One region of the Streptomyces sp. BI87 genome, then DNA from elsewhere that is predicted to be linked to it. Evidence: riboswitches for the same ligand, from Rfam matches in the RefSeq annotation. Region 1 holds a riboswitch; the other holds the start of a gene.
The links. A riboswitch is a leader RNA that binds a small molecule or an ion and turns the genes downstream of it on or off. The one in region 1 is predicted to bind thiamine pyrophosphate.
Positions count from the first base shown of each region.

Region 2: another riboswitch for thiamine pyrophosphate. It lies ahead of thiO (glycine oxidase ThiO); the one in region 1 lies ahead of OIM89_RS06335 (thiamine ABC transporter substrate binding subunit).

Region 1 is NZ_CP110079.1:1,502,567-1,507,053, forward strand. It holds gene OIM89_RS06330 (ABC transporter permease) at 1-925, opposite strand, end outside; gene OIM89_RS06335 (thiamine ABC transporter substrate binding subunit) at 1,114-2,196, opposite strand; TPP riboswitch at 2,276-2,398, opposite strand; gene rlmN (23S rRNA (adenine(2503)-C(2))-methyltransferase RlmN) at 2,478-3,590, opposite strand; gene OIM89_RS06345 (phosphatidate cytidylyltransferase) at 4,039-4,487, opposite strand, start outside.
Region 2 is NZ_CP110079.1:5,296,581-5,301,067, reverse strand. It holds gene OIM89_RS23630 (NAD(P)/FAD-dependent oxidoreductase) at 860-2,047, opposite strand; TPP riboswitch at 2,140-2,251, shown strand; gene thiO (glycine oxidase ThiO) at 2,307-3,533, shown strand; gene thiS (sulfur carrier protein ThiS) at 3,530-3,766, shown strand; gene OIM89_RS23615 (thiazole synthase) at 3,769-4,487, shown strand, end outside.

The DNA of each region.
Region 1 (4,487 bases):
CGTACCCGCCCGGGGCGTCGAGGGCCCGCTCCACCAGAACGCCGAGCGGCAGCAGGATCAGGACGCCCACGGTCGCGAGGACGAACCCGAGCAGCAGGCGCTGCCCCGTCCCCCGCACGCGGCGCACCGCGTACGCCGCGTCGACCAGGCTGAGGGCGCTCTCACGGCGCCGCACGGTCCACGCGTGGACGGCGAGGATGGCCCCGACCGCGGCGAACTGCACCAGGGTCAGGACGGCGGCGGTGGGCAGGTCGAGCAGGTGCGCGGTCTGCCGGTAGATCTCCACTTCGAGCGTGGCGAAGCCGGGTCCGCCCAGAATCTGCACGACGCCGAACGAGGTGAACGTGAACAGGAAGACCATCAGCGCCGCCGCGGCCACGGCAGGGCCGAGGGCGGGCAGCGTGACGGTGCGCCACGCCCGGAACCGGGAGGCACCGAGCATCCTGGCGGCTTCCTCCTGGCGCGGGTCGAGCTGGGCCCACAGGCCCCCGACGGTGCGGACGACGACGGCGTAGTTGAAGAAGACGTGGGCAAGGAGGATGGCCCACACCGTGGTGTCGAGGCGCAGACCCCACAGGTCGTCCAGCAGGCCGCCGCGTCCGAGGAGCGCCAGGAAGGCCGTCCCGACGACGACGGTGGGCAGGACGAACGGGACCGTCACCACGGCCCGCAGCAGGCTCTTGCCCGGGAACTCCAGCCGCGCGAACACGTACGCCGCGGGCATGGCGACGACCAGGGTCAGCCCCGTCGACGCGAGCGCCTGCCAGAGGGTGAACCAGAGCACCTGTCCGATGTCCGGGTCGCCCAGCACCTCGCCCAGCGACGCACCGAACTGCCACGCCCCGTCCTGCCGCAGCCCCCTGCCGACGATGGCGGCGACGGGGTACGCGAAGAAGATGCCGAAGAAGACCACGGGGACGGTCATCAGAGCCCCCCGCGCCCAGTGCCCACTGCGCGCGCCACCTGCGACGACGGGGCGACGGGGCGGCCGCGTGGGACGGCCCCGTCGCGGAGCGCGCGGCGCCTTCGCGTCGTGCCCCGTACCGGGCGCCTCGCCGGTCCCGTCCGCCGCGCTCACGCCGCGGGCGGGGCTGGGATCGGCGCGCCGCGCCGTCACTTCACCACGAGCGAGGTCCACGACTTGACCCACGCCTCACGGTTCTCGGCGATCTTCTCCGGCTCGAGCGACCGGGCCCGGTCCGCCTCCGCGCCGAACTCAGTGAAGAGCTCCGGCAGCTTCGCGTCGTCGGCCACGGGCCGGACGAACATCTGCAACGGCAGGTCCTCCTGGAACGTCTTGCCGATCAGGAAGTCCAGCAGCTTCTTCCCGCCCTCGGGGTTCTTCGCCCCGTCGAGGAGCCCGGCGAACTCGATCTGCCGGAAGCAGGTGTCGGTCAGGACCCCCGTGGGCGCCTCATCGGGCTGCGGGTCGGCGTACAGCACCTCGACGGGCGGGCTGGACGCGTACGAGACGACGAGGGGCCGGTCGCCCCCGGCCTTCTTGCCGACGGCCGACCCCGAGAACTCCTCGTTGTACGCCTGCTCCCAGCCTTCGACGACCTTCACGCCGTTGGCCTTGAGCTTCTTCCAGTAGTCCTGCCAGCCCTTGTCGCCGAACTCGGCGGCTGTCCCGAGCAGGAAGCCGAGGCCCGGCGAGGACGTGGCGACGTTCTCGGTGACCAGGAGGTTCTTGTACTTCGGGTCGGCCAGGTCCTCGAAGGTGCGCGGCGGGTCGAGCTTCTTGTCGGCGAAGTAGCTCTTGTCGTAGTTGACGCAGATGTCGCCCGTGTCGACCGGCGTCACCCGGTGCTTCTCCCCGTCGAGCTGGTACTCCGCCGGGACGCGGTCCAGCCCCTTCGCCTGGTACGGGGCGAAGACGCCGTTGTCGACGGCGCGGGAGAGCAGCGTGTTGTCCACGCCGAACAGGACGTCGCCCTGCGGGTTGCCCTTGGAGAGAACGGCCTGGTTGACCGCCTGTCCGGCGTCACCGCTCTTCAGCACCTTCACGGTGTAGCCGGTCTTCTTCCTGAACTCGGCGAGCACGCCCTTGGAGACGTTGAACGAGTCGTGCGTGACGAGGGTGACCTGCTTCGACTGCGCTTCGTCGGCGCCGTCGCCGGAGCCGCAGGCCGTCACGGCGAACAAGCCGGCACAGGCCACCAGCGCGGTCCTGGCGGCGTTGCGTGCGATGGGCACTGGATTTCCTCCTGGGTATGCCAGGAAGAGACGCGGCCTTGCCCCGGCACCGGCGACCGGCGCCAGGGCAAGGCGCAACAGCTTGAGTGGTCCGAACTTCCTACCCGGAATGACCCGGGCGAGGTTCAGAGGGTCTGCGGCCTTTACGTGGGATCACGTGGTGCCGCACTCTCAGCGCTGTGGCGCTCCCCTGTCGGAATATGTATGTGTGTGTGGCCAGGATACTCGCGCACACACCCCGCACTCGAACGGCTCCCCGCCCCGTGCGGGGTGGGGAGTGATCAGCGCTCCGTGGCGGCGAGCTGCCCGCAGGCCCCGTCGATCTCCTGGCCGCGGGTGTCCCGCACCGTGACCGGCACGCCGTGCGAGGCGATGGCTTCCACGAACGCCTTCTCGTCCTCGGGCCGCGAGGCGGTCCACTTGGAACCCGGCGTCGGGTTGAGCGGGATCAGGTTGACGTGCACGCGCTTGTTCTTCAGCAGGCGCCCGAGCAGGTCACCGCGCCAGGCCTGATCGTTGATGTCGCGGATCAGGGCGTACTCGATGGAGACCCGGCGCCCCGACTTCTCCGCGTACTCCCACGCGGAGTCGAGGACCTCGCGGACCTTCCAGCGGGTGTTGACGGGGACGAGCGTGTCGCGCAGCTCGTCGTCGGGGGCGTGCAGAGAGACCGCCAGGCGGCACTTGAAGCCTTCGTCGGCGAACCGGTGGATGGCGGGGACCAGGCCGACGGTGGAGACGGTGATGCCGCGCTGGGACAGCCCGAGGCCGTCGGGCTCAGGGTCGGTGAGGCGCCTGATCGCACCGGTGACGCGGTTGTAGTTGGCGAGCGGCTCGCCCATACCCATGAAGACGATGTTGGACAGGCGCGCGGGGCCGCCGGGGACCTCACCGTCCCGCAGCGCCCTCATCCCGTCGACGATCTGGTGCACGATCTCGGCGGTCGAGAGATTGCGGTCCAGCCCGGCCTGCCCCGTGGCGCAGAACGGGCAGTTCATGCCGCAGCCGGCCTGCGAGGAGATGCACATGGTGACCCGGTCCGGGTAGCGCATGAGCACGGACTCGACCAGCGTGCCGTCGTGCAGCCGCCACAGGGTCTTGCGGGTGGTGTCGTCGTCGCAGGAGATGTGGCGGACGACGGACATGAGGTCCGGCAGGAGCTCGCTGCGCAGCTTCTCGCGGGAACCCGCGGGAATGTCGGTCCACTCCGCGGGGTCGTGCGCGTAACGGGCGAAGTAGTGCTGCGACAGCTGCTTGGCGCGGAACGGCTTCTCGCCGATCGCGGCCACGGCTTCCTTGCGCTCGGCGGGCGTGAGGTCGGCGAGGTGCCGCGGCGGCTTCTTGGCTCCGCGGGGCGCGACAAAGGTGAGCACTCCGGGTGCGGGCGGTGCCATGGGCGGAAAACTCCTCAGGACGGCGAAGGCCGGGGCACCCGCGGAGACGCGGCGCGGCATCGTCCGACGGTGCGGGGCAGGAAAAGGCCCGCTGCTGGACGGCGCGGGCTCTTCCAGGGTAACGGAGTGCGGGACGGACCGGCCCCGCCGCCGTCAAGCCCTCGGCGCGCGCCCCGTACGGTGCGCGCGACCTGCGGAAACGCCGCGTGACGGGGCGGCGTGCGGGGCGCCCGAAGCGCCCCGCACGCCCCTGGCCGAACTCGCGCACCGCGCCCAGGGGCACCGACACGAAGGGCAAGCCGCTCCCCATGACCGACGGCCACCGACCACGTCATGCCGGCACACCCCGCCGCCAAGCCCAGTACCAACGCCACAAACACCCCGGGGAACACCGAAGCGGGGCGACGCCACCAGGCACCGCCCCGCTCCAAGCCACGTACCCGCCCGATCAGCCGGACCCCACGAAGAGCACCAGCAGCGCCCAGACCACCGGCGCCGTCGGCAGCAGCGAGTCCAGCCGGTCCATGATGCCGCCGTGCCCCGGGAGCAGCGTGCCCATGTCCTTGATGCCCAGGTCCCGCTTGATCATCGACTCGCCGAGGTCACCCAGCGTCGCGCTGACGGCGACGGCCAGGCCCAGGAGCAGCCCCTGCCACCAGGCCCCTCCGTCGATCAGGAACTGCATGCACAGGGCTCCGGCGACCATGGCCGCCCCCACCGCCCCGAACAGCCCTTCCCGGGTCTTGCCGGGGCTGATCCGCGGGGCGAGCTTGTGCTTGCCGAAGCGCCAGCCGACGGCGTAGGCACCGGTGTCGGCGACCACGGTCAGGATGAGGAAGGTGATGACCCGCTCAGCACCGTCGTCCGCCGTCAGCATGAGCGCGACGAACGTCGCGA
Region 2 (4,487 bases), 3.8 Mb from region 1:
GTTTTCGCTGGGCTTCGCCCGATGTGCGGGGGATTTGTCCTTGCCGGTCACTGATCGGCCTCAAGCGCCGGCCGGGCTGCTTTGTGGCTGGGCTCCGCACTGGGCTTCCGACCATGACCCTGCCGGTCAAAGACGGCCTCAAACGCCGGCCGGGCTGTAGGGGTTCGCGGTTCGTTCGCCGTCTGGGTCGGGCGGGGCCGCACCGGGGTACCTCCTCACAAACTGCAGGGTGCGGGGTCAGTCGCTTCAAGGCGGCCGTGTGTGCAGTTTGCTGCGGGGGCACCCCGGCACGACCCCGCCCTTCCGTCTCGTCGGCGTCGTCCCGCCGGTGGGTGAGGAAAAGACAGACCGTCCCCGATTGATCTTTGTGGCGAGCGAGAGCGGTCACAGTGGTCGCTGTGGAGAAGCCCGGTATCGGGGACGGCCTCATCCACCCACCGGCGGTCGGCCGCGTACGAGACCGTGGGGTGGGGACGTGCCGGGGTGCCCCCGCAGCAAACTGCACACGAGGCAGCCATACTCCAACTCACCCCGCACCATGCAGTTTGTGAGGAGGTACCCCGGCGCGGCCCCGCCCCACCCCCGTGCCGGAGGAACCGCGAACCCCTACAGCCCGGCCGGCGTTTGAGGCCAGTCAGTGACCGGCACGGGCAGCGGCCGGCAGGTCGGGACGGAGCCCAGCCAGAACAGCCTGGCCGGCGCTGAGGCCGTCGGTGACCCGCAGGGTCAAGACGCGGAAGGCCGGGGCGGAGCCCAGCCCCACCGAACCCCAGCCCGGCCGGCGTTTGAGGCCAAATCGGTGACCGGCAGGGCAGCGGCCGGCACCCCCAGACGCGGCGCAGCCACACCCCGGCGGGGGTCAGGCCGTGGCGGACTTCAGGGGGACGGCGGGGTCGGCGACGAGGGAGGGGGTCAGCACCGCGCCGGAGGCGATGAGTTTGCGGCCCTGGGTGAGGTCGCGGGGCCGGCCCACGGTGAGAACGGCGCGCAGCGCCCCCGCAGGGGAGAGCCAGCAGAGGGACCAGGCGGCCTCGTGGGGGTCGCCCCGGTGGACGAGGAGGTCCTCGGGCGCGTGGTGGCCGGCGTACTGGACGAAGCGGCCGAACTGCTCGGACCAGAAGTAGGGCACCGGGTCGTAGGGGGCGGGCTCCTGCCCGGTGAGGGCGGCGGCCACGGTGCGGGGCCCCTGGAGGGCGTTGTCCCAGTGGTGGACGAGGAGACGGCGCCCGTACCGCGCCGAGGGGAAGGAGGCGCAGTCCCCGACCGCGTACACGTCGGGGACGGAGGACCGCAGCAGCCCGTCCGCCAGGACGGCCCCGTGGGCGTCGAGGGCGATGCCGGAACCGGCGAGGAACCCGGTGGCGGGCCGCGCCCCGATCCCGACGACGACGGCGTCGGCGGGGAGCAGCCGCCCGTCGGCGAGCCGCACCCCGTGGTCCTCGACCCGGGAGACGGCCACCCCGGTGAGCAGCTCGACACCCTGCTCGGCGTACCAGCCGGCCATCGGCCCGGCCGCCTCGGCGGGCAGCACCCCGGCAAGCGGCCGGTCGGCGGCCTCCACGACGGTGACGTGGCACCCGGCCTCCCGCGCGGCGGTGGCGAACTCGGCGCCGATCCAGCCGGCGCCGACCACGACGACGGTGCGCCGGTCGGCGAGGACGGGCCGCAGCCGGGTGGCGTCGTCGAGGGTGCGCAGCAGATGGACGGCGGGGTGGTCCTGGGTGCCGGGGAGGGCGAGGGGTTCGGCGCCGGTGGCGAGGACGAGGGCGGTGTACGGGACGGGGCCCGCGTCGGTGTCGACCAGGTGCTCGGCCGGGCGGACCCCGGTGACGGCGACGCCGAGCCGCAGCCCGATGCCGAGCCCCTCGAAGTCCACGTCGAAGGCTGAGCCCTCGGCGGTGCCGAGCAGGACGGCCTTGGAGAGCGGCGGCCGGTCGTAGGGCGGATGGGGTTCGGCGCCGAGCAGCGTCACCGGGCCCTCGTGCCCCTGTTCGCGCAGCGCCACCGCCGTCTGCACCCCGGCCATGCCCGCGCCGACGACCACCACGCCGGGAACCTGCTGATGCGTCTCGCTCACCGGGCCACTGTAGATCTCCGGGCGGGCGACGGGACGAGGAGGGCGGGGGTCTAGGCTGGCCGCAGACCAATCGCGGGAGCCCGGCGGACCGGGCTGAGAGGGAGGCTGCGGCCTCCGACCGTACGTACCTGATCCGGGTCATGCCGGCGAAGGGAGGGGCTGGGAGCCCATGGACAGCAGCGACAGCAGGGGTGACGAGGGGACGGGTGCGGCCACGTCCGGGGCTCCGGTGGGGCCCGAGGCCGTACCCGTCGCCGAGGCCGTACGGAGCACGGCGGTGTACACGGCAGGTGGCGCGCGCAATGTCGTGGTGGCCGGCGGCGGGATCATCGGGCTGGTCACGGCGTGGCGGGCGGCCCAGCGGGGGCTGACGGTGACCGTGGTGGACCCGGCGCCGGGAGGCGGGGCGGCGCGGGTCGCGGCGGGGATGCTGGCGGCCGTGACCGAGCTGCACTTCGGCGAGGAGCGGCTGCTGGCCCTGAACCTGGCGTCGGCGGAGCGCTATCCGGCGTTCGCGGCGGAGCTGGCGGAGGCGAGCGGGCAGGAGCTGGGGTACCGGCGCTGCGGCACGCTGGCGGTGGCGCTGGACGCCGACGACCGGGCGTACCTGCGGGAGTTGCACGCGCTGCAGCTCCGGTCGGGGCTGGAGTCGGAGTGGCTGTCGGGCCGGGAGTGCCGGCGGCTGGAGCCGATGCTGGCGCCCGGGGTGCGGGGTGGCCTGCGGGTCGACGGGGACCATCAGATCGATCCGCGGCGGCTCGCCTCGGCGCTGGTGGCCGCCTGCGAGCGGGCCGGGGTGGCCTGGTGCCGGTCCACCGCCGGGCGGCTGGTGGTGCGCGGCGGCCGGGCCGTGGGTGTGGAGCTGGCCGACGGCACCCTCGTGGAGGGCGGGCAGACCGTGCTGGCGGCGGGGAGCCGCAGCGGGCTGCTGGCGGGGCTGCCCAAGGAGGTGGCGGTGCCGGTGCGGCCGGTGAAGGGCCAGGTGGTGCGGCTGGCGGTGCCCGAGGCGTATCGGCGTGGGGCGGCGTTCCTCGGCCGGACGGTGCGGGCGGTGGTGCGCGGCAGCCACGTGTACCTGGTCCCCCGGGAGAACGGCGAGCTGGTGATCGGGGCGACCACGGAGGAGCTGGGCTGGGACACCACGGTGACCGCCGGCGGCGTCTACGAGCTGCTGCGGGACGCCCACGAGCTGGTGCCGGGCCTGACCGAGCTGCCGTTCACCGAGGTGCGGGCGGGGCTGCGGCCGGGCTCGCCGGACAACGCGCCGCTGCTGGGGCCGACCGCCCTGCCGGGGCTGCACCTGGCCACCGGCCACCACCGGAACGGGGTGCTGCTCACCCCGGTGACCGGAGACGTCCTGGCGGACGTGCTGACCACGGGCGCGCTGCCCGGGTACGCGGACGCCTTCACCGCGCGGCGGTTCGAGGCCGCGCCCGTCCAGGAGGGGGCCCGATGACGACCGAGGGCACGAGGAGCGAGGCGGGGACGTACGCCGTCTCCGTCAACGGCGAGCGGCGTGAGCTGGCGGCCGGGACGACGCTGGAGGCGCTGGTGGCGGAGTTGACCTCGGCGCCGCGCGGGGTGGCGGCGGCCGTCAACGAGGCCGTGGTGCCGCGCGGGGCGTGGACCGCGACCGTGCTCGGCGAGGGTGACCGCGTCGAGGTGCTCACCGCTGTGCAGGGAGGCTGACCGTGGCGGACGACACGTTCACGATCGGGGGGACCGAGTTCGGCTCCCGGCTGATCATGGGGACTGGCGGGGCGCCGAGCCTGGAGGTGCTGGAGCGGGCGCTGACCGCCTCGGGCACCACGCTGACGACGGTGGCGATGCGGCGGCTGGACCCGGGGGTGGCCGGTTCGGTCCTCTCGGTGCTGGAGCGCCTGGCGATCCAGGTGCTGCCGAACACCGCCGGCTGCTACACGGCGGGCGAGGCGGTGCTCACCGCGCGCCTGGCCCGCGAGGCGCTCGGCACCGACCTGGTGAAGCTGGAGGTCATCGCCGACGAGCGGACCCTGCTGCCGGACCCGGTGGAGACGCTGGAGGCGGCCGAGGTGCTGGTCGACGACGGGTTCACGGTGCTGCCGTACACCAACGACGACCCGGTGGTGGCGCGGCGCCTGGAGGAGGCGGGGTGTGCGGCGGTGATGCCGCTGGGCTCGCCGATCGGGTCGGGGCTCGGTATCCGCAACCCGCACAACTTCGAGCTGATCGTCGAGCAGGCCGGGGTCCCGGTGATCCTCGACGCGGGCGCGGGGACCGCCTCGGACGCGGCGCTGGCGATGGAGCTGGGGTGCGCCGGTGTGATGCTCGCCTCGGCGGTGACCCGGGCGCAGGAGCCGGAGCTGATGGCCTCGGCGATGCGGCACGCGGTGGAGGCGGGCCGCCTGGCGTACCGGGCGGGGCGTATCCC